One region of the Arthrobacter sp. lap29 genome, then DNA from elsewhere that is predicted to be linked to it. Evidence: predicted binding sites of a transcription regulator. Region 1 holds the regulator's gene; each other region holds the start of a gene.
What was found. The regulator LexA, encoded in region 1, represses DNA repair genes until DNA is damaged. The targets are predictions, from matches to a motif close to TCGAACANNTGTTCGA.
Positions count from the first base shown of each region.

Region 1 (7,328 bases):
CGCTCGTGGCACGCTCCAGTCGGGCCGTACGTCCCTGGCCGGGTTTCGGGCTGTTCTCAGTCATTGCGGCAGTCCTTTGTGTACTATGCGCCCCGACCAGCAGATACCGGGCAGGGTGGGGCGCTCAAACGAAACGGGGTGTATTGATACCAGCTTAGAAGGGAAGGCACTGTTATGCCCAACCAGTTCCCCACTGGCGAACTTATTGGCTAGGTCAGTTTGACCCAATTACCCGGGTCCGGTGGAACTCATGAACCGCGGCGCAAATGATGAACTTAGTCCAAGGCCGGACACTACAGGGAACACTAGCGAGCTAGGAAGGTACGCAACCCGGTGAGGAATGCAGTAGTTTCCGCTTCCGTGCCGGCGGTGACGCGCAGGTGCCCGGGGATTCCAACATCGCGGATGAGCACACCGTCATTCAACAACGCCTGCCACGCTTCATGGGGATTCTCTAGACCACCGAAGAAAACAAAGTTCGAATCTGAGGGGGCCGGGGTGAGTCCCAATTCCTTTAATTCCTGCACAATCCGGTCACGTTGGACCTTGATCTGCTCCACGTTAGCCAGCAAAGAGGTGGAGTTCCGCAGAGCAGCCACAGCAGTTGCCTGGGTGATGGCCGAGAGGTGGTAGGGCAAGCGGACCAGGCGAAGCGCGTCGGTTACCTCAGGGGCGCCGGCCAAGTAGCCAAGTCTGGCACCGGCCAAGGCGAAGGCCTTGCTCATAGTGCGTGAGACGACTAGTCGAGGACGGCCCTTGAGAAGATTCAGTGCGCTAGGGGTTCCCGTCTGGGCGAATTCGGCGTACGCCTCGTCAACAATGATGATGGCCTGAGATTCCTCCCCTGCCTGGTAGACCGCCTCGACCACATCTTGCCCAAGAGCCGTTCCCGTAGGGTTGTTGGGCGAACACAGGAAGACGATGTTGGGGCCGTTGCGGCGCACCTGCTCCGCCGCAGATTCCGCGGTGAGGGTGAAGTCATCCTCACGGACACCTGCCACGTAGCCAGTCCCTGTGCCACTGGCGAGCAGCGGGTACATGGAATAGGTGGGAGGGAAACCCATGGCCGTTCGGCCGGGGCCACCGAAGGCCTGCAACAGTTGTTGAAGAACTTCATTGGAACCGTTGGCCGCCCAGAGATTCTCCTCCGTCAGACCATGACCCAGATATGCCGCCAATTCCTGACGAAGCACCGTGAATTCCCTATCCGGGTAGCGGTTGAGGCCGTCAAGCTCCTGCGCAACGGCTGCCAAGATGGCCTCTTTTGCATCCGTGGGAACGCCATGGGTGTTTTCATTGACGTTCAGCAGAACGGGAACATTTAGCTGAGGAGCCCCGTAAGGGCGCAGGCCTCGCAGATCGTCACGAAGCGGCAATTGACGGAGGCGTTCAAACTGGTCCATTCCCCCAGCATATTTGGTGGCCGTGAGAAAGTTCGAAACGGCGACACAATGCGGACACCTGCCAAGACCTTACCCGGCTGTGGAGGAGCGCTCTTGGCCTGCGGACCTATTGGTACGGAGGGCTATTTGGGAATGGGGACGTACAGTCGCTGCCCGGCGTGAAGTATCCCGCTTCCCAAGTCGTTGAGGGCAACGATCTCCCTGACCACATGGCGTGCATCACGGCCCGGATCTGCGGCGGCCGCAATACTCCAGAGGCTGTCACCTTGTAAGACGGTTACCGCAACGGCATAATCTGCAAGGTTCACCGGCTGCGACTCCGTTGCAGCATTCGCCGGTCCCGCCAGAGAGCCCGCCATGATGGCCAGCGCCAAAAACAGTAGTAGGGCGGCGCTGACAATGGCTGGAATCCCTAAGAACACCAGACGCCCGCGCCTGGTCAGCGCTAGCCTTCCTGCAGCATCGGAGGCACCCCTGGAATGGGAAGCGGTGATGGCACCGGTGCGCCCCGCTCCAACTGTCTGGTCAATGCGGGCCGCACGGGCGCTAACCCCTGCTGTGGAAACGCCAAAGGATGCGTGGGAGATAAGCGCTGCATTCATGACTTGTGGTCCTTTCACCGTGAATCCGGATCCCGTGGCCAAGCACACCCATCGGATCGAAATTCCACACTCAACATCTTCGATAGAACGTATGTTCTAATTTCCTTCTAGTACAGTTTTAGCATCTATAGACGACACTTGCCAAGAGTAAATAGAACAAATGTTTGAAATTCGCCTCTTGGTGGCTTAAACTCGGAAGAACAAGGATTGGCCGCATGATGCAGTCCACCAGCAGGCACTGACATTGTTCAGGGCAGCCACGAAAGGACCGACGGAACCATGACGCTTCCAGACCCGCCGCACCGCATTCCTCAAGCCCCCAGCCGGGCCGGCATGAAGGGCCTCACCGTGCGGCAGAAGAAGATTCTTGAGTGCATACAGCGGTGTATTGCAGACAAAGGGTACCCGCCGTCGATGCGTGAGATTGGTGATTCCGTTGGCCTGGCTAGCTTGTCCAGCGTTACGCACCAACTGACTCAGCTCGAACGCCACGGCTATTTGCGCCGCGATCCCAAGCGCCCCCGCGCCATGGAAGTTCTGATTCCGCTGGTGCTGGACAGCGGCACGGTTGAGATTGAAGGGGTAAGCTCCCCGTCGGCGTTGCGCAGTTCGAATGGATTGAACTTTGCTGAGCTGAGCTCCTCCTCCGACACCGCGTTCGTACCCCTTGTGGGACGTATTGCGGCAGGCGGGCCCATCCTGGCCGATCAGGCGGTGGATGACATCATGCCTCTGCCGCGGCAGATTGTGGGCAGCGGCGAACTCTTCATGCTCAAGGTCCAGGGTGATTCCATGATCGACGCCGCAATTTGTGACGGCGATTGGGTTGTGGTTCGGCAGCAGCCCACGGCCAACAACGGAGACATCGTGGCAGCCTTGCTGGAGGACGAAGCCACTGTGAAAACGTTTAGGCAACGCGACGGCCATACTTGGCTTCTTCCGCAAAACACCCGCTATGAACCCATTCTTGGCGATCATGCCACCATCATGGGCAAGGTTGTCTCGGTACTTCGCAGCCTGTAACAGCAGCTGCCTACACAAAAGCGCCCCGCTAGACGGGGCGCTTTTGTGTTGGCGGCACTACTTTCCGGAAAGCCGTTTCAGCGCACCAAGCGCCACGGTACGGTCTTTCGTAGACCAGAATGGCGGCAGGGCGGCTCGCAGGAAGCCTCCGTAACCGGCATTGGCCAGCCGCGAGTCAAGAACAGCAACCACACCCCGGTCATCACTAGAGCGGATCAGGCGCCCCACCCCCTGCGCCAACCTCACTGCGGCATGGGTGGCTGAAATGGCAATGAATCCATCCCCACCACTTTGCGCCACTGCACGCGCCCGGGCGGTCACCAACGGATCATCAGGGCGGGGGAAGGGAATCCTGTCAATCACAACGAGCCGGCACGAGGTGCCCTGAACATCAACCCCTTGCCAAAGGGACATGGTGCCAAAGAGGCAGGTGTCGGGTTCATCCGCGAATTCCTTGATGAGCCCCGACATGGAGGAATCCCCCTGACACAGGATCTTCACCTTCAACTTCTTGCGGAGCTTCTCAGCTGCATCTTCCGCCGCACGCCGTGAGGAGAACAATGCCAAGGTTCCCCCACCGGCGGCAGAAATCAGTGCTTCCAATTCATCCAGCTGCTCCTCCGACATGCCAAAGCCCGGCTTTTTCAGATGAGCGGCAACATAGAGCATGCCCTGCTTGGGGTAGTCAAAGGGAGATCCAACATCGGCCCCCGTCCACGCGGGTGCGCTAGGACCCAACAATCCCAGTCCGCCAGCGGTGGCTTGAAAAGACTCTCCAATGGCAAGGGTAGCTGAGGTGAGCACTACCGTCCGGTCAGCGAAGAGTCCTTCCCGCAATTTCATGGCCACGCTCAACGGCGCAATATTGAGCACCGCAGGCTCACTTTCATCGGCCTTTTGGTAGCCCTTCCCGGGGGTGAAAGACCCTGGCCGGGATGCCCACACCACTTCCCTTGCATTGGTGGCATCCAGCAAACGCTCACACAGATCAAAGATCAGATTGAGCCGTGAACGAGCAATGGAACGGCCACTGTCAACCGCCGCATTGCCCTCAGGTTTGGAGTCGGAGAGGGCTGCCCGGACGCTGTCGCGTAACTGTTCCACCGCCTGGGACTGCTGTTCATTGAGGCCGTTGGGAAAGAGCCCTTCAGGGGTCCCCGCCAAAGCTAGGTCCAGAGCGGCCGCGCTGGCATGCAAGGCATCCACGGAAACCGCCGTGTGCTTTCGCGTGCTTGATGCCGCTGCGGAAACCATCTGGACAGATAGTTGCCCCGTAACAGCCCCCGTCACCCGATCTTGGAGCTCATGGGCCTCGTCCACCACCACAACGTCATAGTCAGGAAGCACTGCTATACCTTCGAAGGCGCTAATGGCCAGCATGGCGTGGTTGGTGACAACAATGTCTGCCTGGGCGCCGCGGGCACGGGCCAGCTCAGAGAAACATTCGGTGGCAAGGGGGCACTTTTGCGCGCCGAGGCATTCCATGGAGGTAACAGAGACTTGCCGCCATGCTTTGTCCGTCACGCCAGGGACAAGCTCATCCCGATCCCCTGTGTCAGTCTCCTGCGCCCAGTCACGCAGCCTGACCACTTCCTTACCCAGCTGTGAGGTGGGCCCGGAAGTAGCACCGGGCAGGTGCGCCACACTGGTGTCCTCCCCCAGGCTGAACAGGGCGCCTTCCCCCGTATCTTCTGTGGGGAAGCCTCCAGCCAGCTTTTGCTTGCACACATAATTGCTGCGGCCTTTAACGAGAGCCACGTCAATGGGGCGCGGCAATACTGGCGCCAAAGCAGCGAGCAGCCGGGGCACGTCACGGCCCACAATCTGTGCTTGAAGGGCCAGAGTGGCTGTTGCAATGACGGCTGGCTTCTCGCTGGTGAGCGCATTGACTATCAGCGGAATCAGGTAGGCCAGGGACTTTCCGGTGCCTGTGCCCGCCTGAACCAAAAGGTGGTCCCCGCTCTCCAAGGCAGCAACTACCCGGCGGACCATTTCATGCTGCCCATCACGGCGCTGTCCGCCCATGGCAGCAACGGCACGATCCAGTAATTCCAGAGCCTGCTGCGAAAGTTCACTTTCAGGCATGCTGGACAAACGGCTCAACCTCAGCTGCCAAGTCTTCCCTGACACGGGCGTGGGCCAAAGTGCCATGCTCTCCGTGTTCCAAGCTGATGATCTCTGCATCGCTGCGATGGAGCTTATTGAGTACATCACCACGGTCATAGGGGATCAACAAGGTCACTAAGACGCTGGGGTGCGGAATACCTTCTTCGATGGCTTGGAGCAGTTCATCCATGCCCTGGCCAGTACGGGCTGAGACCACCACGGTACGGGATTCACGCTGGATGAGCCGCTCGACCACAAAGGGATCGGCGATGTCCACCTTGTTCAAGACAATGATTTCAGGTATTTGCAGCGCGCCTACCTCGGCAAAGACCGAACGTACGGCAGAAATTTGTCCTTCCGGGTCAGGGTGCGAGGCATCCACAATATGCAGGATCAGATCGGCGTCAGCCACTTCTTCCAACGTAGAGCGGAAAGCTTCCACCAGCTGGGTGGGCAAGGCGCGCACAAAACCTACCGTGTCCACCAAGGTGTAGCCCAAACCTTCTGAGGTCTCGGTTTTCCTGACCGTGGGATCAAGGGTTGCAAACAAGGCGTTCTCCACCAGCACACCGGCGTCCGTCAAACGGTTCAGCAGGGAGGATTTGCCCGCATTGGTGTACCCAGCAATGGCCACGGAGGGCACACTGTTGCGCTTGCGGTTGGCACGTTTGGTTTCCCGAGCCGGCGCCATCGCAGCAATTTCACGGCGCAACTTGGCCATGCGGTTGCGGATCTTGCGCCGATCCAGTTCCATCTTTGTTTCACCGGGACCACGTGAACCAATACCGCCTCCGGCAGTTCCCACCCGGCCGCCCGCCTGGCGAGACATGGAATCGCCCCAACCGCGCAGGCGCGGCAACAGGTACTCCATCTGTGCCAGCTCAACCTGGGCCCGACCTTCCCGCGATTGCGCGTGCTGGGCAAAAATATCCAGGATCAGTGCTGTGCGGTCAATGACTTTGACGTGGACAACTTCTTCCAAGGTACGGCGCTGTGAGGGAGCAAGGTCACCATCGATGATGACGGTGTCTGCTCCCGTTGCGTGCACGATCTCCTTGAGTTCCTGAGCCTTACCCTGGCCCAGATATGTTGCTGGATCCGGTTTGGCCCTGCGTTGGACCAAGCCGTCCAGGACTTCCGAGCCGGCAGTTTCGGCCAACGCGGCCAGTTCCTTCAGGGAATTCTCGGCGTCCGCCATTGTCCCTGAAGACCAGAGCCCAGCGAGCACAACCCGCTCAAGCCGCAGCTGCCGGTATTCAACCTCGCTAACATCTTCGAGTTCGGTGGAGAGGCTGGCCTTCCGGCGCAGGGCATTACGGTCTGCCAGCGCACTTTGATCACCGTCAGAGCTACTGTGCTGAAAATTCAGGGTGGAGACGGCTTGGGCACGGCCGCTCAGGGGCCGGGTTGACGGCGCAGCAGAGAAAGGATCCTGCCCCTCAAGTTCATCCTCGGCACGCACAGCACGGCTTGCGGCCGCGTCTTTGGCCAAAATGCGGTCAATCACCACTTCGATCTCAGCGGCTGACAGGGCGTTCTCTCCTGTGCCGTGGCTCTCCGACGTTGCCGCGTTGTGCCCTTCGTTGGGCAGCTCGTTGCCGTCGGAACCGTTGTTTGCAGATGCGTTGGACATATTCTCCTTATAGGCGCTTTTCTACAATCGTAGTCCGCCACACCGACACTGACACCTTCTGCTGCCCTCCTATGTGGATAAACCCACACTGTATCCGCGGAGGCCTTAGGCGTGCCTAGATACACAATGGACGGATTCGGCACTAATCTGGCATAACTATGGGTACTCAGGGTGCAGATCACTATTTCAGTTCAGAACCGTCAACGCCAATGAAACGCCGTCCGCTCAGCGTCACTTTGGCCGGCGAGGTGCGCCAACTGCACACCGCTGGGGGCATCTTTAGCCCCGACGGTGTAGATAAAGGCACCACGATCCTTCTCAACGAGGCCCCGCCGCCTGCAGCCGAGGGCAATTTGTTGGACATCGGCTGCGGTTGGGGGCCCATTGCGCTGACTTTGGCCCTTCGCTCACCGGCAACCACTGTGTACGCAGTAGATGTCAATGTTCGTTCCATTGAGCTCACCCAAGACAACGCCAAGGCCTTGGGTTTGGAGAACGTCAAAGCTTCAACCCCAGACGCCGTGGATCCAGAGGTGCGCTTCAACACCATCTGGTCAAACC
Region 1 covers NZ_JAUCEK010000006.1:43,964-51,291, forward strand. Annotated here, with positions in the region: gene hisB (imidazoleglycerol-phosphate dehydratase HisB) at 1-64, opposite strand, end outside; gene RY113_RS11545 (histidinol-phosphate transaminase) at 306-1,403, opposite strand; gene RY113_RS11550 (LysM peptidoglycan-binding domain-containing protein) at 1,526-2,005, opposite strand; gene lexA (transcriptional repressor LexA) at 2,285-3,028, shown strand; gene RY113_RS11560 (ATP-dependent DNA helicase) at 3,086-5,113, opposite strand; gene hflX (GTPase HflX) at 5,106-6,767, opposite strand; gene RY113_RS11570 (class I SAM-dependent methyltransferase) at 6,926-7,328, shown strand, end outside.

Region 2 (7,328 bases), on a different contig from region 1:
CAAGCGCTCGCAGGTACAGTTCGCCGCACAGTGGAAAAGTACGGGCGATTTGAACGGCCACGTTGAGGAGATGTTTACCGGCCACGAGATTGTCAAGGCCTTCGGCCAGCAGGAAGCGGCGATTGAAAAGTTCCGGGTTACTAATGACTACCTCTACGAGTCCAGCGCCAAGGCGCAGTTCATTTCCGGAATCATCATGCCCAGCACCAACTTTGTGGCCAACCTGAACTATGTGGTGGTGGCCGTGCTTGGCGGTATTCAGGTTGCTCAGGGAACGCTGACCATTGGCAGTGTTCAGGCATTCATCCAGTACTCACGCCAGTTCAGTCAGCCCATGGCCCAACTTGCCAGCATGATCAACCTCCTACAATCCGGGGTGGCCTCTGCCGAACGCGTCTTTGAGCTGCTGGATGCGAAGGAGCAACGCCCGGACCACAGCCCGGCCGCCAAGCTCGGCAACGCAGCCGGCCGCGTCGTCTTCGAGCATGTCAACTTCGCCTACAACCCGCAGGAGCCCTTGATTAAGGATCTTTCCCTGGTGGCTGAGCCGGGCGAGACTGTGGCAATAGTGGGTCCCACAGGTGCTGGAAAAACCACGCTGGTGAACCTGCTCATGCGTTTCTATGAAATTGATTCAGGCGCTATCACCGTGGACGGGGTCAACACCGCCCACTTGACGCGCGATGACCTGCGCAGCCAATTCGGCATGGTCTTGCAAGACGCGTGGCTGTTTGGCGGAACCATCAGGGACAACCTGGCCTACGGCAAGCTCGACGCCACTGACGCAGAGATCCAGGAAGCTGCCGAGGCCACCCATGTTGACCATTTTGTGCGATCTTTGCCCGATGGCTATGACACGGTGTTGACCGACGATGGCGGTGGGCTCAGTCAGGGTCAACGCCAGCTCATGACCATAGCCCGTGCCTGGATCGCCAATCCGGGAATTTTGATTCTGGACGAGGCCACGAGCTCGGTTGATACCCGCACCGAGGTCATGATCCGCCAAGCCATGAACAGGCTTCGCGCCAACCGGACGAGTTTTGTCATTGCCCACCGGCTCTCCACGATTCGCGACGCGGATCTGATCTTGGTCATGAACCACGGAGAAATCATTGAACAAGGCAGCCATGAACAGCTTTTGGCGGGCCAAGGATTCTACTACGATCTATACATGAGCCAATTTGGTGAACCGTTGGTCGAAGAGGTGAGTCAGACGTGAATTCCATGGATATTTTGATGCACCGGTGGCGCCTGGATACGGAATCGACGGTGCCGCCCTTTGAACAGGTTCGGCTCCGGATTCTGGACCTGGCGTCCTCGGGTGACCTCGCGGTTGGGACCAAGCTCCCCTCGGTGCGGGCACTGGCAACAGATCTGGGTGTAGCAGCGAACACCGTGGCCCGTGCCTACCGAGAACTTGAGCAGGCCGGCATTGTTCTCACGGCTGGACGCAGTGGCACAGCCATCGCCTCCGGCGGGGACAAGATTGCCGCCCAGGTGGCGGAAGCCGCGGAGGCCTTCGCCGCCGTCGTGCGTGAGCTGGGCGTCTCTCACGCCAAGGCGCTGCGTATTGTCACGGCTGCCCTGGAGCGCAGCTAGCCCACCAAAACTCTCGAAGCGGGCGGAAACCGGGCCGGACCCGGGCGCGCGTTCGAACGAACTTTCGATTATACTAATGAGTGAAAGCAACGTGCGCCGGACTCGCGGCCCTGTTGTGAGCGCACTGCGGACGGCCAAGCGTGAGAGGCGGCCGCTGACGGTGTGGCAGCCAGTGATGTGAAGGAAACAATGGCCCAGTCTGTAACCCCAGAAACCCCAGTAACCCCTGTAAGTACTGAAGCCCCTGGCGGCCCAGCTAAGGTAGCTGCGCCCAAGCGGCCGGATCTCTCGCGCCTGATCGTGAAAGGCGCCAGGGAGAACAACCTGCGCAACATTGACGTGGATCTGCCCCGCGACGCCATGATCGTCTTCACGGGCCTTTCCGGTTCGGGTAAATCCTCACTGGCTTTCGACACCATTTTTGCTGAAGGTCAGCGCCGCTACGTTGAGTCACTTTCAGCCTATGCCCGGCAGTTCCTGGGGCAGGTGGATAAACCCGATGTTGACTTCATTGAAGGCCTTTCCCCGGCCGTGTCCATTGACCAAAAGTCCACCTCGAAAAACCCGCGGTCCACCGTGGGCACCATTACCGAGATCTATGACTACATGCGTCTGCTCTGGGCGCGTGTGGGTACCCCGCACTGCCCCGTCTGTGGGGAACCCATTGCGAAGCAGACACCGCAGCAGATTGTTGACCAACTCCTTGAGATGGCAGAAGGCACCCGCTTTCAGGTTCTGGCCCCCGTGGTGCGGGACCGCAAGGGCGAGTTCGTGGAGTTGTTCCGGGAGCTCACCGCCAAGGGATACTCCCGGGCCAAGGTGGACGGTGAGCAAATTCAGCTCAGCGAGCCGCCCAAACTGAAGAAGACCTTCAAACACACCATTGAGGTGGTAGTGGACCGTCTGGTGGTTAAGGATGGCATCCAGCAGCGCCTCACGGACTCTGTGGAAACTGCGCTGGGGCTGGCTGACGGCCGGGTCTTGGTGGAACTTGTGGATCTAGAGGAAGGCGACGCCGGACGGATCCGTTCCTTCTCCGAGAACCTGGCCTGCCCCAACGAACACCCGCTGGCCATCGACGAGATTGAACCACGATCCTTCTCCTTCAACAACCCCTTTGGTGCCTGCAGCGCGTGTAGCGGTATTGGTACCAAGCTGGAGGTGGACGAGGAACTGGTGGTTCCCAACCCGTTCCTGTCCTTGCGCGAAGGCGCCATTGCGCCGTGGTCGCTGGGTACTGCCACCACCGAATACTGGAACAGACTCCTTGAAGGTCTGGCCACGGAGCTGGATTTCAAGATGGAGACCCCGTGGAACAAGCTCGATACCGCCTCACGCACAGCCATCCTGTACGGCAAGGACCACAAGGTGGTGGTTCAGTACAAGAACCGCTTTGGCCGCGAACGCAAATACAGCACCGGCTTTGAAGGTGCCGTCCAGTATATTCAGCGCAAACACATGGAGACCGAATCGGATTCGGCCCGTGACCGCTACGAAGAGTACATGCGCCAAATCCCGTGCCCTGCCTGCGGTGGTGCGCGCCTTAACCCGGCTTCCCTCTCTGTGCTGATCAACGAGAAGAACATTGCCGAAGTCTGCGCCCTGTCCATGCGCGACTGCTTTGACTTCCTCTCCAACCTGGTCTTGACTGGTCGCGAAGCGCAGATCGCCAGCCAGGTGCTGAAGGAAATCCAGGCCCGGCTGAAGTTCCTGCTGGATGTGGGTTTGGAATACCTGAACCTGGAACGCGCCTCAGCCACCCTCTCCGGCGGCGAAGCCCAGCGCATCCGCCTAGCCACCCAGATCGGCTCCGGACTGGTGGGTGTGCTCTACGTTTTGGATGAGCCCTCCATTGGACTGCACCAGCGCGATAACCGCCGCCTCATTGAAACGCTCACCAGGTTGCGCGACCTCGGGAATACGCTCATTGTTGTGGAACACGATGAGGACACCATCAAGGAAGCCGACTGGATCGTGGACATTGGCCCCGGCGCCGGTGAGCACGGTGGCGAAGTGGTGCATTCAGGGTCCCTGCCCGATCTTCTCGCGAACACCCGCTCCCTGACCGGTGACTACCTGTCTGGGCGCAAGTCCATTGCCTTGCCCGCCAAGCGGCGCAAGTATGACAAATCACGGGAACTTGCCGTGGTGGGTGCACGGGAGAACAACCTGCTCAACATTGATGTGAAGTTCCCGCTGGGTGTGCTGACGGCTGTCACCGGTGTCAGTGGCTCCGGCAAGTCAACGCTGGTCAACGAGATCCTGTACAAGGTGCTGGCCACCAAGCTCAACGGCGCCAAGCAGGTTGCCGGGCGGCACCTGCGCATCGATGGCCTGGAACACCTCGATAAGGTGGTCCATGTTGACCAGAGCCCCATCGGGCGCACGCCGCGCTCCAACCCTGCCACTTACACAGGCGTATTTGATAACATTCGCAAGCTTTTCGCTGAGACCAACGAATCCAAGATGCGCGGCTACCAGCCCGGCCGGTTCTCCTTCAACGTCAAAGGCGGGCGCTGCGAGGCCTGCACGGGTGACGGCACGTTGAAGATTGAAATGAACTTCCTGCCGGATGTGTACGTTCCTTGCGAAGTGTGCCACGGCGCCCGCTACAACCGCGAAACTCTCGAGGTGCACTACAAGGGCAAGTCCATTGCCGATGTGCTGAACATGCCCATCGAGGAGGGTGCAGAGTTCTTTGCCGCATTCACGCCCATCGCCCGGCACCTGCGTACCCTGGTCGACGTCGGCCTGGGTTATGTGCGGCTGGGGCAGGCCTCCACTACGCTTTCCGGCGGTGAAGCGCAGCGAGTGAAGCTGGCGGCAGAGTTGCAGAAGCGCTCCAACGGGCGCAGTATTTATGTGCTGGACGAGCCCACCACTGGCCTGCACTTTGAGGACATCCGCAAACTCTTGCTCGTGCTGCAGGGGCTGGTGGACAAGGGCAACACCGTCATTGTCATTGAACACAACTTGGATGTTATTAAAAGCGCTGACTGGATTGTGGATCTGGGCCCCGACGGCGGCACCGGTGGCGGCAAGGTGGTGGCCACGGGCAGCCCTGAAAAGGTTGCCAAGAGTGAGACCAGTTACACGGCAACCTTCCTGCGCGAAGTTCTCTAAGGCGGGCGCCCGCACCTGAAGATATGCCCGCAGGTGCATGGATGCGGCCCTGCGGGGTGGGGTCGTGAGAAACTATGGACGTGAGTACAGTAACCCCTGCCATAAATATGGTCATCCAACGTCAACGCCTGCCCTCGGTGGTCCTCTTTGACCTTGACGGAACCCTTGTGGACCCCGCAGGAGGCATCACCGGCGGCTTGGAATATGCTCTGGCAGCAAAGGGGTTGCCGGTTCCTGGCCCCGACGTGCTCAAGTCGATGATCGGGCCCAAACTTGCTGACGGGCTCATCAATTTTCTGGGTGTTCCTCACGAGCACGTTGACGAGGTCATTGCCGTCTACCGCGGTTGGTACATGGAACACGGTATGGCCATGTCCGTGGTGTATGCGGGCATCGAGAACCTTCTGGCGCAACTAAAAGACGCTGGCGTCTACCTCGCCGTAGCCACGCAAAAACCCGAGCCGCTGGCCAAGGAACTGCTGGCCCTCCACGGACTCGACACATATTTTCACATCATCCGCGGGTCCCATAGTGACGAAAACCTGAGGCCGGGAGACCCCGACTACCGGGCGGGCAAGGCAGAAATCATTGCCGCAGCGCTGGCGGACAGCGCCACTTTCGCTGCGCTGGATGCCATCCCCGGCACAGACTTGAATACCGGCACTGACTTGAATACCAGCGCTGTTGTGGACGCCATCATGGTGGGGGACAGGCACCAGGACGTGCACGGTGCCAGCAGTAACGGCATTAACTGCATTGGCGTCGCCTGGGGGTTTGCCGCTGAAGGCGAGCTGGAAGCGGCAGGAGTTGCCGCCGTCGTACATTCCGCAGAGGAACTAGCCGCCCAACTGTCCGGCACAAATGCAGCCAAGGAGGCCGGCCATGGCGCTGTATGACGCAACCCGTCTTCTGACGCGCGGCACCATCGCCACCCTGTGCCGCCCCACGGTTGAAGGCCTGGACAATGTGCCCAAGGACGGGCCTTTCATTGTGGCACCCAACCACCTCTCCTTCTTCGACTCGGTCATTGTGCAGGCACTGACCCCGCGTCCCGTATCTTTCTTCGCCAAGGCTGAATATTTCACGGGCAAGGGCGTCAAGGGCAAACTCATGAAGTCCTTCTTCGAGTCAGTGAATTCCATCCCTGTGGAACGCGGGGAACAAGCTGCGAGCGTGCAGGCGCTCAAAACACTTCTGGAAATCCTGGGTCGCAATGAAGGTGTGGGCATCTACCCCGAGGGCACCCGCTCACGTGACGGCATTTTGTACCGCGGCCGAACCGGTGTGGGCTGGCTGGCTCTCACCACAGGTGCCCCCGTGGTGCCCGTAGGGATTATCGGCACCGAAAAACTGCAACCCGCCGGCAGCAAAGGCTTCCGGCCCGCACGGTTCACGCTGCGGTTCGGCAAACCGCTGTACTTTGAGAAGACCGGGCCGGACCATTCCCTTCCGGCGCGCCGCCTGGTAACCGACACCATCATGGACGCCATTGCTGAACTGACTAGCCAAGAACGCAGCCCCAAGTACAACCAGAGCCCCAGCATCGAATAGTCCCCAGACGCTCCCACCGCTCGCACGCTCGTGGTGGGGCCCTCGCGTCTGCGGGCCCACCCAGCCTGCTCCCACCGCTCGCACGCTCGTGGTGGGGCCCTCGCGTCTGCGGGCCCACCCAGCCTGCTCCCACCGCTCGCACGCTCGTGGTGGGGCCCTCGCGTCTGTGGGCCCACCCAGCCTGCTCCCACCGCTCGCACGCTCGTGGTGGGGCCCTCGCGTCTGTGGGCCCACCCAGCCTGCTCCCACCGCTCGCGCGTATCTCGCACAGTACTCGCGTGCGCCTAGGATGGACTTGTGGCAAATCCAGCAACTTACCGGCCCGCACCCGGAGAAATCCCCACGGATCCAGGTGTTTACCGCTTCCGTGACGAACACGGGCGCATCATCTATGTAGGCAAGGCGAAAAACCTCCGCTCCCGCCTGAACTCCTACTTCGCCAATCCGGCCACCCTGCTGCCCAAAACCCACGCCATGGTCCACCACGCAGCGAGCGTGCAATGGACCATAGTGGGCAGCGAGTTGGAAGCCCTGCAGCTTGAATACACGTGGATCAAGGAATTCGCCCCCCGCTACAATCTGGCGTTCCGGGACGATAAAACCTATCCCTACCTAGCCGTCTCTATGAGTGAAAAGTTCCCGCGTGTGCAGGTGATGCGTGGGGAACGGCGCAAAGGAACCCGCTACTTCGGGCCCTACACGGCGGGTGCCATCCGCGAAACCATGGATACCTTGTTGCGCGTCTTCCCTGTACGCAGCTGCAGTGTTGGGGTGCTGCGCCGTGCCGAGCGCAGTGGCCGTCCTTGCCTGCTCGGCTACATCGACAAGTGCGCCGCCCCCTGCGTTGGCCGCATCAGCGTTGAAGAGCATAAGGATCTGGCACAGGACTTCTGCGACTTCATGGGCGGAGAAGCCAAACGCTTCATCAGCACGTTGGAGAAGAAGATGGCTGCCGCCGTGGCCGAGCTCGACTATGAACAAGCCGCCCGGTTGCGCGATGACATCATCGCCCTGAAAAAGGTCTTTGAACGCAACGCTGTGGTGCTGACCGAGGA
Region 2 covers NZ_JAUCEK010000002.1:461,920-469,247, forward strand. Annotated here, with positions in the region: gene RY113_RS05205 (ABC transporter ATP-binding protein) at 1-1,219, shown strand, start outside; gene RY113_RS05210 (GntR family transcriptional regulator) at 1,225-1,599, shown strand; gene uvrA (excinuclease ABC subunit UvrA) at 1,789-4,722, shown strand; gene RY113_RS05220 (HAD hydrolase-like protein) at 4,803-5,618, shown strand; gene RY113_RS05225 (1-acyl-sn-glycerol-3-phosphate acyltransferase) at 5,605-6,273, shown strand; gene uvrC (excinuclease ABC subunit UvrC) at 6,571-7,328, shown strand, end outside.
Region 2: uvrA (excinuclease ABC subunit UvrA) is a predicted target of LexA. The motif match lies at 1,652-1,667, and genes of this name have one in related genera.

Region 3 (7,328 bases), 130 kb from region 1:
GCGGGAGAGCCTTCAGTGCTGGGCCACATCAAGGCCATGGCAATAATGGTCAGGATGGCCAGTGGCACCAAGATCCAGCTCAGCAGCACCACAGCCCTGCGGCGCATGGCTTTGCGGCGGCGGAGCTCCGGCCGGCTCAGAGCCGATTCATCAGCGTGCGAATGTGAATGGCCCATGGGCTATGAAAGTCCTTGTGGTTGAGTGCGGTGGTTCATACATGCGGTGCTGAGAAAGCACAGAGAAAGTACAGAGGCGGAGCTGGGCTCCCTCGCGGGCAGCAAGATTTCCGCGGTCGCTAAGCGACCTTGAAAATCCATCCCCGCTCCGGGAGTCCAGCTCCGCCTCCTTAGCCAGCCCGCGCTTTGGTTACTCCCCGAGAACCAGGGTTTCGGTGCCGCGCACCTTGGCCGCACCCACGGAAATCATGGGGTTGACCACGGCACAGAGAGCTTCCATGGAATCGTCCAGTTCCAGCAGCACCGGGTACTGGTGTGTGATCAGCGCCAGCAGATCGTACGCCGACTGCACAGCCTCATCGTGTCCCAGCGTTGGCTCCACGCCGAGGAACACCTCGGAGGCCGTAGCAGCAACTTCCTCAGTGGTCTCAATGTGCCCCTGCGAGTAGCTCAGCGCAAACGCCTGGATCTTGCCTTTTTTGCTTGGGGCAACGGCCGCACCGAAGGCACTGGCAGGCTCGGCCCGCAGAACCAAGGCGCCGTGGGCGCCGGTGAGGTCATCAAGGAACATGCGCTGAACCAGTCCGGGGCTCAGCGGACCTGTGGGATCCCACTGGTTCACGGCCTCGTAGTAACGGCCCACTACCTCAGTCAGTTCCACCGAGCCGGTGGCCAGATCCTGTACCCGGGCCCCGGCTTCTTCCTCGGTACCCTCCCCGAACATGGGCAGCTTCAGTGCGCCGGGGCCCACCTCAACAACCCTGTTCCGCTGCAAAATAGCCAGCCCCATCGCCTCGGCAAACGCCGCGCCCGAGGTGCCGGGGGCAACCTTGGTGCGCAACGCCGTCGTGCTTACCAAACCTGCGGCAAGTGCGCCGTCAGCTTCGCGGCGCAACATGGTGACCAAGGTGGCGCCAACGCCTGCGCGCCGGTGATCCTTGGCAACCTCAACATAAGCCCAGAGGCGTGAGGGGTGCAGCTTGGTGGAATAGACCACCGCGGCCGCGACCGGAATGCCCTGGTCCGTAGCAACGATGGTGCGCCGCCACGGATTGGCATCCTGCGCCGGTACCAGCGCGGCACGGAACGCACCGGCTGGGGCGGAATCGGCGTCTCCCCAGATCTCCAGAAGGGTCAGGTCATCGCCGTCTTGCCACGGCCGGTAACTTAGTTCAGCCATGCTTAGGCACCCAGGAGGCGTGTTGCCAGGTATGCCTGGACCTGGTCCAGGGGTACTCGCTCCTGGCTCATGGTGTCGCGCTCACGGATGGTCACGGCGTTGTCCTCGAGGGTCTCGAAGTCAACAGTGATGCAGAACGGGGTGCCGATCTCGTCCTGGCGGCGGTAACGGCGGCCGATGGCGCCGGCGTCGTCGAACTCGATGTTCCAGTGCTTGCGCAGCGTGTTGGCGAGTTCCTTGGCCTTCGGTGAAAGCTCCTCGTTGCGGGAGAGCGGCAGGACAGCGGCCTTGACGGGGGCCAAGCGCGGGTCCAGCTTCAGCACGGTGCGCTTGTCCACGCCACCCTTGGCGTTGGGGGCCTCGTCCTCCACGTAGGCATCCACCAGGAACGCCATCATGGAGCGGGTCAGGCCGAAGGAGGGCTCGATTACGTAGGGGGTGAAGCGCTCGCCCGTGGCCTGGTTGAAGTAGCTCAGATCCGTGCCGGAGCCCTTGGTGTGTGAGCCCAAGTCATAGTCGGTGCGGTTGGCAACGCCCATGAGCTCACCCCACTTGGAACCTTGGAAGCCGAAGTTGTACTCAAAGTCGATGGTGCCGGCGGAGTAGTGGGCGCGCTCGTCGTCGGGCACGTCAAAGCGGCGCATGTTCTCCGGGTCGATGCCCAAATCGATGAACCAGTCCCAGCACAGCTCAACCCATTCCTTGAACCACTTATCGGCGTCTTCGCCGGGCACAAAGAACTCAATTTCCATCTGTTCGAACTCTCGCGTGCGGAAAATGAAGTTTCCGGGCGTGATCTCGTTGCGGAACGCCTTGCCGATCTGGCCAATGCCGAACGGGGGCTTCTTGCGGCTGGTGGTCAGCACGTTGTTGAAGTTCACAAAGATGCCCTGGGCGGTTTCCGGGCGCATGTAGGCCATGCCGGCGTCGCTCTCCACGGGCCCCAGGAACGTCTTCATCAGGCCGGAGAACAGCTGCGGTTCGGTGAACTGGCCCTTGGTGCCGCAATCCGGGCACACAATCTCTTCCATCCCGTTTTCGGGCTGGCGCTTCTTCTTCGCCGCGAACGCCTCGATGAGGTGGTCCTGACGGTGACGCTTGTGGCACTGGGTGCATTCAACGAGGGGGTCTGTGAACGTGGCAACATGCCCGGAGGCTTCCCACACGGCCTTGGGCAAGATGATGGAGGAATCCAGTCCCACCATGTCCTCGCGGCCGCGCACAAACGACTGCCACCATTCACGCTTGATGTTTTCCTTCAGCTCAACGCCGAGAGGGCCATAATCCCAGGCCGACCGCGAACCGCCGTAAATCTCACCGGCCTGAAAAACAAAGCCGCGACGTTTCGCGAGTGAAATAACCTGGTCTAGCTTGGACTGAGGCGCCACTTATTACTCCTAATACTTACGAGGCCGCTGGGTGCGGTCCGTCCCGCGCTCCACATTACCGGTGGGGGCCCGGTTGGGAGCAATTTTGCTCACTGCGCCACACATCCCCCTTGGTTTGCGCTGCCCTGATGGACGACGGCGGCCCTCAGCTGGAGCGGGGGTCTGGCTGGAGCGGGGTCTGGCTGGAGCGGGTGCTTGGCTGGGTGCCCGGGGCCAGACTCTCGGCGCCTCTTCACGTGCCCCATCAGCCCTTTTCAGTGTGGCGTTGTGCGCTTGACCTCCTTCCTTGGAGAAATATTTATAGAATTTTTCTTCGGGTAACTATTGCGTTTTGATTACTTTGGACTTATCCTGAAGATATGAGTATTCGGGAGGACTTCCCCGGGGACCGGGGCGCTGAAGCCACACAGGATGTGGCCTCGATCCTCGCTGCAATTACTCTTCCTTCCATTGAACCCTTTGGGTCTGACAGTCCAGAGCTTTACGGACTGCAGGGACGCCCTGAGTATCCAGTACCCTTCCCACTGCCCATAACGCAGCTGTCGGTGGCACAGTGCGTCTACAACTCGGGGATGGAAGCCCTGAGCCTAATCAAGCGTCTTGAAGATGCCGTTGCCGGATGTAAGGCAAGGCTGGTAGCGCGGATATCTGGGGCATCAGCCGTTGAGGCCCAACTGCTCCAATTGGATCGGTGGCAGAACGGCGTTGCAGCTTCCTCTGCGGCTACAGAAATGGCTTTGACGCTGGGGATCCCGGAACCAACAGCCGCAGCTTTGGAGCATCACAGCACGGTCTTGGTACAGGAGCATCCAGAGGTACTGGAGGCTCTGGAAGCCGGAATCCTCTCGTGGCGTCACGCCACCATCATCAACGACGAAATCCTGACTCTTCAAGAAACAGCCAGCACCACAGCCGAGGATAAGGCCATGCTAGAGGCCCGGCTGCTGGTGCTCTCCGAAAACACCACGGCGGCATCTTTCCTTGGTAAGGCCCGAAGGGCCAGGGAAAAGATGCATCCGGAAACCATCAGCACCCGTACCAAAGAAGCCTTTGCCAAGCGCAATATCAAATGTGATGCCGGCAAGGACGGCATGTCCTGGCTGACCCTCCACCTGCCAACCATTAGTGCCAGCGCCATTTACACGCGCTGCACCAGTCTGGCCCGCACCATCAAGTCCGACGCCGCAGCAGCACAACGGGTCGCGGACCAAGCCACCGCCGGCAACACCGGAACAAACCAAACCGGAACCACCCAACCCGGGACAAACCAACCAGGGACAAACCAACCAGGGACAAACCAACCCGGGACCGGCCAGGATTGCCGGGAATATAGAACCCTCGAGCAGCTCAGGGCCGATGTTGCCACCCTTCTCTTACTCGGCCAAGAGCTACCCAGCAACAACACCACAACCAACACAGCCACTGTAGGTGCAGCGGGGACTCCGGGCGCGGCAGGTACCGCGGGGACTCCGGGTGCGGCGGGTACCGCGGATACTGCGGGCGCGCCAGGTACCCGCCGGGCTAACACCGGCTCTAGCCAGGAACCGAGTACTGCCGGTAGCCATGGAGTTGGCACTACGGCAACCCAGGAACCGAATACGCAGAAAACTGGCACTTCGGGCCCTCTGGCCACTTATCGTGAGCACGAGGCCGTTTATCTTCAGCAGTTGCATGATCTGGCACGGTCAAGAAGCCTGGTTGATCCACCACTGCCGGAGGCCCTGGTGTTGGTAACGGTTCCCTTCCTGGGATTGCTGGGCCTCACGGATGAACCGGCTGAACTGGCGGGACGTGAAGGAGGGCCAATTCCAGAAGAGATCGCCAGAAAACTACTAAAAAACGCCTCAACGTTCCTGCGAGTTTTGACCGATCCCATTACGGGAGCACCGCTGCCGCTGGAACCACAGCGATACACCCTAAGAGCCGCAGAAAAGGTGGTTCTCCAGGCCCTGGCAGGCGGCTGTTACATACCAAACTGCCCCAACCCCGTCATGGACACCGAGTTGGACCATCTACGGGCCTTTGAATTCGGAGGAGCCTCCACCCTGGCCAATGTACGCCCGGCCTGCAAACGCCACCACATCATGAAGCATCTTAAGGATGACAAAGACCGGCATGGGCGCCGGCGCTCCATCAATGAGCCCGAGAGGAACGGCTTGAAAGTGCGTGGCTGGACACCCAAAGTGAACCCGGACGGCAGAATTGGCTGGATCATGCCCAGCGGCACCTATCAGCCACCCCTGAACAACGATCCCCCTGTGCCGCACTATCCAACATGGCTCAAAAAGATCATCGCCCACTCGCTAACGCGCAGCAGAACTCCTCGAAGCAATGATGCCTAGCCCCACCCGCGGCGAGTCTGGAATTTAGAGGATCGGCACCATCGCTTAGAGGATCGGCACAACCGGCACAACGCAGGCGGGGCTGGCAAAGTTCACCATCTGCACCGGACCCGCCTCTGGAAGACCTCGCTCGTCAAGGACAAAGACGGCTATCTGGTCGGAATGCTGGTTGGCCACATAGAGCTTGTGATTACCTTGGCCGGCTCTCACCACAGCGAAGTGCCGTGGCCATCTGCCTCCGCTGGAGACTTGGCGCAGGAACTCAGGAGGCCTTGCAATGCTCCTTATGTCCGGGTTGGCCGGCAGGCCAGTCACGTCCAACACCACTATTGTGTTGGGTCCCCGTACCGCGGCATAGAGCAACTTACCATCGGCTGAGAGCTCAATGTGGGACGGGAAAAACTCCGTGGAAGCCGCAATCTCTGCGGCCGATTCGGCCAGTGGCACCCTGAACAGCCAGCGCCAAGAATGCCCATCCTCGCCCTGCTCCGCCGTTGGCACAGGCGCATCACCAGAGCGTGCGAGAAGGGCCCGCTGCAACACGTGAAGGTGCCCGTCCAACTCACCGGCAACCAGCAGATAGTCCCCCCGGAGCGCAACATGGCGTGGTCCCGTGCCCGGCGGAAGTTCAGCAGATACTATCCGCACCCGGGAACTGGCCGAATATTCATCCACCCTGTCGGCACCAAGATCACTTACCAAGACGGTTCCCCATGCAGTGGCTGTAACCTGGTGGGCGTGCGATTCTCCCTGCCGCCCGGACACCGGACCCCTGCCGGGGTGGGAAAGGAGTTCTGGAACTTCGGCCGCTGTTCCATCCAACAGGCCGGCAAGGGGCACCACGGCGGCAGTTCCTGATGAGTAGTTCGCTATCCATGCAGCATCGTCAACGATGGCTACGTGGCAGCTATCGGCGCCACCGCTGGAAGCCCTGCCCAAAACTTCCAAGGTCTGCATGTCCAGGGCCACGACGTTGCCATGTGGCAGTTCCTCAACAGCGATCACCATGCCTTTGCCGTTGCCCATCACGGAGTGGCCCACGACAGACTGGTCCACGACGGAGTGGGTCATGACGGAGCGCGCCATGAAGGATGGGTTTGTCACAGCTACTGCTTCCGCCTGACGCTCCCCCACAACACCGTCGGCCAGCAGCTCATAGCGAGCAATCCCCGGTCCTGTTCCGGAGCCTGCCTCGGTATAGCCGCTGACAAGAAGTGATGGGACTGCTGTCATGGAGGGCTCCTCAGACGGTAAAAGGTACGTTTCATCCACGGTATCCCGCCCACCCAAATATGTGGTTGCATGACTCAACATCACAAGGTACTGTGCATTGCATGGTACTCAATGACACTGTCAGCACCAATCTTCGCAAGGGGGTTTTGGAGTATTGCGTACTTGCTTTGATCGGCCGCGGGGAAATGTACGGCTTAGACATTGCCAACGGCCTCCAGCGCCGGGGGCTGCTCACCAGCGAAGGAACGCTCTATCCCCTGTTGGCACGGCTGCGCCGCAACGGACTGGTGGAAACCAGCTGGCGTGAATCCGCCCAAGGCGCACCACGGCGCTACTACACGCTGACAGCCACTGGCCAGGAATCGCTCACTGCCTTTGCCAGCATCTGGGAGACCTTCAGCACCGCCGTCTCCGACACACTCGACTCATCAACCGGAGGAACACCATGAAACACGCCACCGACAGTCCGGAAGTCGGCAACTACCTGGCTGCTCTCGAAGCCCGGCTTACCCACCTGCCCGCCGATCAATCGGAGGAAATCCTGTTCGGTGTGCGCGAGCACATTGCCGAAGCAATGGCACGAGGTTCCCAATCGACGGCCGAGGTAATCGCGTCTCTGGGCAGCCCCGATGATGTGCTCACCGGTTACCTTGCGGACACTCCCCCGCCGGTCCTCCAGCAGCCGATAGCCCCGCCTACGGCGCCACAGAACTACCAATCCTCAACTCTCTGGGTGGTTGCGACAGTCATCCTGCTCCCCTTTGGCGTCTTCCTTGCCGGAATCGGCTACCTGTTCGGATTGGCCGGATTGTGGATGGGGACACGGTGGAAACTCTGGGAAAAAATCATGGGAACGTTGCTCTTCCCCGGCGGGATGCTCGGCGCCTTCTACGCGACCTTCATGCCCTTCTGGGTTGCGCCCGTGTCCGTGCGGGAAGATACTGCCGAAGCCACCATGTCGAACCCTGTATTGCCCGGTATGGGCTTGATCGCTGGGGTGGCCATGATG
Region 3 covers NZ_JAUCEK010000006.1:173,103-180,430, forward strand. Annotated here, with positions in the region: gene RY113_RS12155 (YibE/F family protein) at 1-176, opposite strand, end outside; gene RY113_RS12160 (GNAT family N-acetyltransferase) at 367-1,356, opposite strand; gene RY113_RS12165 (glycine--tRNA ligase) at 1,359-2,744, opposite strand; gene RY113_RS12170 (DUF222 domain-containing protein) at 3,104-5,086, shown strand; gene RY113_RS12175 (beta-propeller fold lactonase family protein) at 5,132-6,319, opposite strand; gene RY113_RS12180 (PadR family transcriptional regulator) at 6,421-6,768, shown strand; gene RY113_RS12185 (HAAS signaling domain-containing protein) at 6,765-7,328, shown strand, end outside.
Region 3: RY113_RS12170 (DUF222 domain-containing protein) is a predicted target of LexA. The motif match lies at 3,046-3,061, and genes of this name have one in related genera.

Region 4 (7,328 bases), on a different contig from region 1:
CGGTGCAGCGTCTCAGCCAGGCTCAGGTCCCAGGCGTAAAACAGGCATCGGCCAGAATGTCCGCCGCACAGGCGGTGCAGGACGCAGCTGTATTTTCGCGGGTTCAGCATGCCCTCCACAATGACAGTGCGCCCGTGTGCCAGCGCCAGCGCTGCCGACTGCTCCAACAACTCCACGCTCAGCGGCGAATAGTTGCCACTTTCACCCAGTACGGTGCGCCTGAGATAATCCTGTTCAATCCACACCGCGCCCAGATCCCGTTGCAGCGCGCGGGCCACGGTGCTCTTGCCCGAGCCGGAATTACCGCGCAGCACAATGAGTGTGGACATGACTCAATCCAAGCACGTTCGACGGCGGATGGCGCCTACCGCAGCCAGCTCGCCGCCGGGCTGGTACTGCCGCAGCCAGCTCGCCGCCGGGCTGGTTCTGCCGCCGGGCAGCTTTGCGTTATTCGTCCGACGTGCTCTTGAAGACGAGCATGAGGGCGCGCATGCCCAGCACAAACCCGCGGAACAGTAGGACGAAGCCGAAGAAACCGTAAAGGTTGATGCCCTCAGTGAGGGCAGGCCCGCCGTTGTGGGTTATCAGCAAGATGGCGCCCAGCACTGCGGATCCTGCCAGCACTGCAACAATGAGCTGCTGGAACAGGCCGGTGAGGAAGCAGCGGTCGCAGGGGTCGTTCAAGACGCGCACGCTCATCCAGGTTCTCGGGCCGGTCCAGGAGTTCGATCACGGCGTCCGTGGCCCCGGCGGCGTTGTGCTTATCAATGGCGTAGAGCATCATGCCCAGAGCGGTCTGTGTGGCTGGGTCCAGCCTGCCCACGGAGCCGAAGTCCAACAGCCCCAGTGTGCCTTCGGGGGTGATGAAAATGTTGCCGGGGTGTAAGTCTGCGTGGAAGACGCCGTCGGAAATGATCTGCTCCAGCGTGGCGCCCAGTAGGGTCTGCGCCAGGGCCGTGCGCTCGCCGCCGGAGATCTCAGTTAGTAGTGTGCCGGCGGAACTCACGGGGCTCCCTGGCAGCTGTTCCATGACCAGCAGCCGCTCGCTGGAGAGCTGATGACAGGCGTGCGGGACAGTGACGGAGAACTTGCCCGAGTGTGCCAGCGACGCCTCAATGCTGCGCATGTTATTCAGCTCGATCCGGTAATCGAGCTCCTCCTCGAGCGAATCGGCAAAGCCACGGGCCAGTGCCAGCACACCCAGCGACTTGCCCCACGGCGTGGTGGTGTTCAGCCAGCGGGCCAGGCGCAAGATGATGTCCGTGTCCAGGGTGACCTGATCCAGGGCGTTGGGGCGTTGGGCTTTAAGCACGACGTCGGACCCGTCCAGCAAGGTGGCCTGGTGCACCTGTGCGACCGAGGCTGCGGCCAGCGGCACCGGGTTCACGTAGGAGATGACCGCCGGCAGTGGCTGGCCCAGACTCTTTTCAATGGCTGGTTCAATGAATTCCCACGGGGCAGGGGAGGCGTCACTTTACAACAGTTCTAGTTCCTTGATGAACGCTTCCGGCAAAAAGTCACGCCGGGTGGAGAGCATCTGACCAAGCTTGACGAACGTGACCCCTGCTTCGTCCAAGGCATGGCGCAGGGCCCGGGCCGTTTTCGCCTCCTGACCGAACCCGTCGTCCCGGCCGAAGCCGCGCAGCCGTGAACCGAGCCCGTGCCGCACCGCGATGGAGATGACCTCGCCCATACCGCCGGGTGCGCCGCCGTCGTGCCTTCGCGCCAGTGAAAAAATGCGCGAGGGATGGCAATGTGCCGGTGGTGAACGCCGCCTCGATGAACACGAGCACAGCCACACCCAAGGCAAAAATTCAGCACACGGCCAGGACCAGCAGAAGCAGCGCCACCAGGGGTGAGACATCCAGCCCGGTGGTGTTGGTATCGGTGCCGGTCCACCACGCGCCGGACCACAGTGACGGCCAGCCATGACTGCAACGCTAAAAACAGGACCGCGGCAATGCTCAGCAGCACGATCAGCAATACATCCAGGGCGGCCATCAGCCACGGCTCCGCCCGCGCCTAGCGCCTAGTGGCGCCGGCAGCCCCAAGCGCCTAGCGGGTGCCGCCCGCCCGCCCGGCAGACCGCGGCAGCAGCGTCACCGCGGCAACTACGGCGAGGGCGATCAGTACTGCCAAGGCGCCGGCCATCGCGGTCCAGCCGAACTGCTGGAAAACCAACCCCGCGCTCCAACCCACCACGCTGGAGCCGGCGTAGTAGCTCAGGTTGTACAGCGATGAGGCCTGCGCCCCGCCCATGAGCGCCAAGGCGCCAGTCCACCCCGAGGCGATGCTGTGGGCACCAAAGAACCCGGCCGTGAAGAGGACCAGCCCCACCAGAATGACGGGGATCGGGGCCGCCAACGTCATGGCCAATCCGGCGGCCATGACCCCGGCGGATACCAAGAGCACGGCCCGCCGGCCCCAGCGGGCGGCCACGCCGGCCACCATGCGCGAGGACACCGTCCCGGCCAGGTACGCCAGAAACAGTAGCGCCACGGCCGACGCCGGGAACAAGTACGGAGGCGCTTCGAGCCGGAACCCCAAGTAGTTGTACACGCTGACAAAGGAGCCCATCAGCAGGAATGCCTGGGCGTAGAGCGCCAACAGTGAAGTGCTGCGTAATTGTGGCAGGAGCTTGCCCAGCACGGAGCCAAACCCTTCCCTCGGGGACGGCACAAACCCCCTGGGCTTGGGTGCCAACAGCAGAAACGCCACGGCGGCGGCCGCTGCACAGAGGGAGACGGCAAGAGTGCCTATCCGCCAGCCGGCGAGGTCGGCGACGGGCCCTGCCAGCAGGCGGCCAAAAAGCCCGCCCAGCGTTGTCCCGGCAACGTAGGCCCCGGCGGCGGCAGCAGCGTTGGAGCGGCTGACTTCCTCCGTCAGATACGCGATGGCCAGGGCCGGTATGCCGCCCAGGGCTGCGCCTTCCAGCGCTCGCAGGAGGAGCAGGATTTCAAAGTTCGGGGCCGCCGGGACCAGCAGGCCAAACACAGTGGCCAGAATAACGGCAAAGCCCATGGTGCGGATCCGGCCCCAGTGATCGGCGGCGAAGGACCACGGCAGGACGGCCACGGCCAGCCCGATCGTTGCCATGGAAACCGTGAGCGAGGCCTGCGCCGCTGTGACTCCTAGATCCCGTGAAACAAGGGGCAGCAGGCCCTGCAATGAATACAGTTGAGCGAATGTCGCCACCCCGGCACATGCCAGCGCGGCCAGTACCCGGCGGTACCCGGTGCTGCCCCGCCGGTGGCCGTCCCATGGCATGACAGTGCTTGCAACATTCACAACTCCAACCGTAGAACGCGCACCCCGCAGCACCAAACGGTCCTGCCTGAGCAGTGATACGCTTATGTTTCGAATCTTTGTTCTAGGCGGTGGTGTTGTGTTTGGTATGGACGTGCCCGCACCCAGACATCAGAGCGCCGAACCCACAGGCTTCGCCTCGCCCGCCCGCGACTACTTCGACGGCGGGATCGACCTCAACCGCCACCTGATTCGTGACCGCACCAGCACATTCCTCATGCGTGTGGCTGGCGATTCCATGGCCGGTGCCGGCATTGCCAGCGGCGATGAGATTATCGTGGACCGGGCGCTCACCCCGCGTGACGGCTCCGTGGTGGTGGTGGTTGTGGAGGGTGAATTGCTCATCCGCCGCCTTTCCATGCACGACGGCGTGACCTCCTTGCTCACCGCGCCCGCCACTGCTCCGTCCCCGGCTGCTGCGGAGGTGCTTTTCCTGACTGGCGAGGCTGCCGTGTGGGGCGTTGTCACCCGGTGCCTGCACCACGTCTAGGCGCAGCTAGGGCGGCAGGCCTGGGTTGGCAATCGGAGAAGGGAAGGGCTACAGGCATGAGATGGAGTAACTGCGTTCGATGCCTGCCGTTGCCTGGGCTCATTCGCTGGGCCCATAAGATGGCTTGATGGGGAGAACTCTGGGGCGAGAGCAAAAAGTCGGGAAACTGGGGAAACCCGGGAAACCACTGTACGTGGAAGCGCATATCCGGGCCTCCATGGAGCGTGTGTGGGAGCTGAGTCAGAACCCGGAGAAACATCCGCGCTGGGACCTGCGGTTCTCCCGCATCATTCCCCTCGACCAGGGCGAGCAGGGACAGGTCCGGTTCCGCTACGAATTCCTGCTGCCCTTCCATGCGATCAGAGGTACGGGGACCTCCCTCGGCCACCGGCACCGTGCGGATGGCCAAGCCACATCGGTGCTGAAGTTTGACACTGCCGACTCGCTTTCACCCATCGGCCCGGGTTCAGGCTACTGGCGCTACATCCCCACCAGCTGCGGGCTCCGCTTCGTCACCGGCTACAACTACAGGCCCGGGATGGGCCTCGTCGGGAAAGCCGTGGATGTGCGTCTCATCCGTCCGGCGCTCGGCTGGGCTACGGCCATCAGCTTTGACCGCCTCCGGCTGTGGGCCGAGACGGATCTGGATCCGCGCACTGCCCGCAACCGCTGGTTCCTTGACGCGGGTGTCCGTGCAGGCGGGGTACTTGCCGGCGCCGGCTTGTTGGTCCGGGCAGTGCAGAAGCAAGAAGCGGGCTTGGGAGCGCTGGGTGCCGGGGCTGCCGTTGCCGCTCTTCTGTTTCCAAGGCATTGGTCCGTCCCGCGGGCTGGGCGTTGCCTGCGCCGCGCACCTGATGAACAGGCAGCACGTGCCCCTGCTGCTCTCGCAGACTTACAAGAACCCGAACAATCAAATACCGGGACCGGCCGGCAGGGATAGGAAAGCTCATGGCATCAATTTTTGAAACTGCCTTGGGCGAAGACTTTCAACGGCTGCACCCCATGATGCAAAAGCGCTTCGGTGTGGGTGTTGAAGCCGGCTATGGCTGCGTGGGGACGGGAGTCTTCACGCAGGTGCGGCGCGGTGCCTGGTGGACGGTACCATTTCTGCGGTTGGGTGCCTTCCGCAACATCTTGTTCCCTGACCACGGAAATAACATCCCGTTCACGGTGGAGAACTATCCTTACGTTGATGGTTTTGGCCGTCCCACCGTGACCTTTGTCCGGACCTTGGACATGCCCAGCGCCAGGGCAGAGAAGGCGAAGAAGCGCCGCTTTGACGCCACCATGGTGTACAGCAAAGAGCGTGGAACCATTGTGGACTATCTCGGCACTCACCAGCATCTAGCCACGGATCTTGTCCTGAAAGTTCTTGATGATGGCTCCCTGCACCTGCAAACCACTGGCCAGCGTTTTTATGAGGGCCCCGTGGCCTTCAACTTTCCGCGGATTGGCACCGGCACGGCGGACCTCTACGAAGGTTATGACGAGGCACGTGGGGTGTTCACCGTCCAGATGCAGGTACGCAACCCCTACTTTGGTTTCCTGTTCGGATATAAGGGCGAGTTCAGCTGCGAATTCCCGGCCATGGTGGGAAAAGCGGTGCCTAGCCATCTCAAACCGGTACGGGAAGAAGTCCGCGAGTAAATCATGTCCCCTTGTGGGCCGGTCCTGTCATCAGATTCTTCTTGGCTCCCAGATGGGTAGATCAGCCCAGCGGGCTAAGCTAACGGGATGTCTACCGTTGGCGCTCCTGACCCCATGCAGATCCATCCAATCGCGGGGCAGGACCGAGTGGTTTTCCTCAAACCGCTGATTCAGAACCCACTGATTGAGGTTGGGGAGTACAGCTACTATGACGATCCTCTGCATTCCGCTGAATTTGAGACCAGAAACGTCACCCATCACTACGGTCCAGAGAAGCTGGTGATCGGGAAGTTCTGCGCCATTGCCTCCGGCACCACGTTCGTCATGAATGGTGCGAACCACCGCATGAACGGAGTATCCACCTATCCGTTCCCCATCATGGGCGGGGCGTGGGGCGAACACCGTGATCTGATCACAGATCTACCCTCCCGTGGGGACACAATAGTTGGCAACGATGTCTGGATCGGCGCGAACGCAACGATCATGCCAGGGGTGCGGATCGGCCATGGCGCCGTGATTTCCACAGAAGCTGTTGTTACTAAGGACGTGCCTGACTACGCAATTGTAGGAGGAAACCCGGCCGCGCTTATCAGGCGCAGGTACCAAGAAGAGGACATCCGAACCCTCGTTGAGCTTGCCTGGTGGAACTGGCCACTACCGAAAATTACTGAGAACCTCCGTGCCATTGCGGACGGATCAGTAGCCGCACTCAGCGCTATAGCGGCATCGAGCGACAGCTGATCAGGCCAGGCCACAGCCTTTTGATGGGGGCCACTGGAAGGCTTTGCCTCACCTCGATACCCTGAGGCTGCACGTTATTACTTCCCCTACCGGGATATTCCCATAACGGGTATATTGGTGTTCATGAATGAGAATACGTTTTGGATACTCACCTCCCTTGCGGGCGGGCGTGCACATGGCTACGCCGTGCTGCGTGACGTAGAGAGCTTGACGGATGGCGCAGTGTCGCTGCGGGTGACAACCCTCTACGCCTCGCTGGAGCGTCTGGAGCGGGACGGGCTTGTGCGCCGCGCTGGCGACGAAATAGTTGATGGCCGGGCTCGCCGCTATTACGATCTGACGGACGCCGGCATACAAATACTGACGTTGGAAAAGGAACGGCTCTCTGTTCGCTTGGGGGCTGCGGAAAAGCGGTTGGCAGGCACCGCTACTACTGCGGGCGGTACTTTGCCAGGCAGCGTTCTGCCGGGAACAAGTACTTCTGGCCGTGCTGTGCCTGGCCGTGCAGCACCAGCCACTTTGGGTTGGGGGTTCACAGGATGAGCAGTCCGAGACGCAAAAAGTATGCACGCCTGCTCCGCTGGTATCCGCAACGCTGGCGCGCAGAACATGGCCGTTTCATGCTGGACACATTGGATGAATATGCCAGCGATCAGGGGATCATGCGGCCATCGCTGGCTGAGGCATGGTCCATCCGCTCCCATGGAATGGGTGAGCGGGCAAGCTATCGCTGGGCAGTAGTCTTCGCGGCTCTTTCGCTGGTGGCTTTTTTGGGGGCCGCAGTAATTCTCTTGAGCAACACCCTCTTAGTTCCAGAAGTGGGTGTTGTGCGAACTCTCTTAGCAGTTTTGGTGGGACCGCTCACCTTGGCTGTTGCCGCCATCGTGATTCTGCATAGGAGAGGAACACTCTCTGCTCCCGTTGCTCTATGCGCGGCCATGGGTTCCGTGCCAACCTTTACTTTCATGGCATTGGCAGCCATGAGTGTGGCCCTCGGTTTCGACGAAGCCGATGCCGGTACAGCGAGAACATGGTTCGCTTCGGCAGGCCTTTTATTGATCCTGCTCACCTGGTGTACCGGCGCTTTGACCCTCCTTGTTCCTCTGCTTTCAGTGCTAAAAAATAAGCTCCCAAGGACGCTTCG
Region 4 covers NZ_JAUCEK010000001.1:104,530-111,857, forward strand. Annotated here, with positions in the region: gene RY113_RS00475 (AAA family ATPase) at 1-329, opposite strand, end outside; gene RY113_RS00480 (AarF/ABC1/UbiB kinase family protein) at 554-1,444, opposite strand; gene RY113_RS00485 (hypothetical protein) at 1,475-1,693, opposite strand; gene RY113_RS00490 (MFS transporter) at 2,056-3,267, opposite strand; gene RY113_RS00495 (LexA family transcriptional regulator) at 3,395-3,796, shown strand; gene RY113_RS00500 (SRPBCC family protein) at 3,990-4,736, shown strand; gene RY113_RS00505 (DUF4166 domain-containing protein) at 4,745-5,443, shown strand; gene RY113_RS00510 (CatB-related O-acetyltransferase) at 5,531-6,184, shown strand; gene RY113_RS00515 (PadR family transcriptional regulator) at 6,308-6,727, shown strand; gene RY113_RS00520 (hypothetical protein) at 6,805-7,328, shown strand, end outside.
Region 4: RY113_RS00495 (LexA family transcriptional regulator) is a predicted target of LexA. The motif match lies at 3,358-3,373, and genes of this name have one in related genera.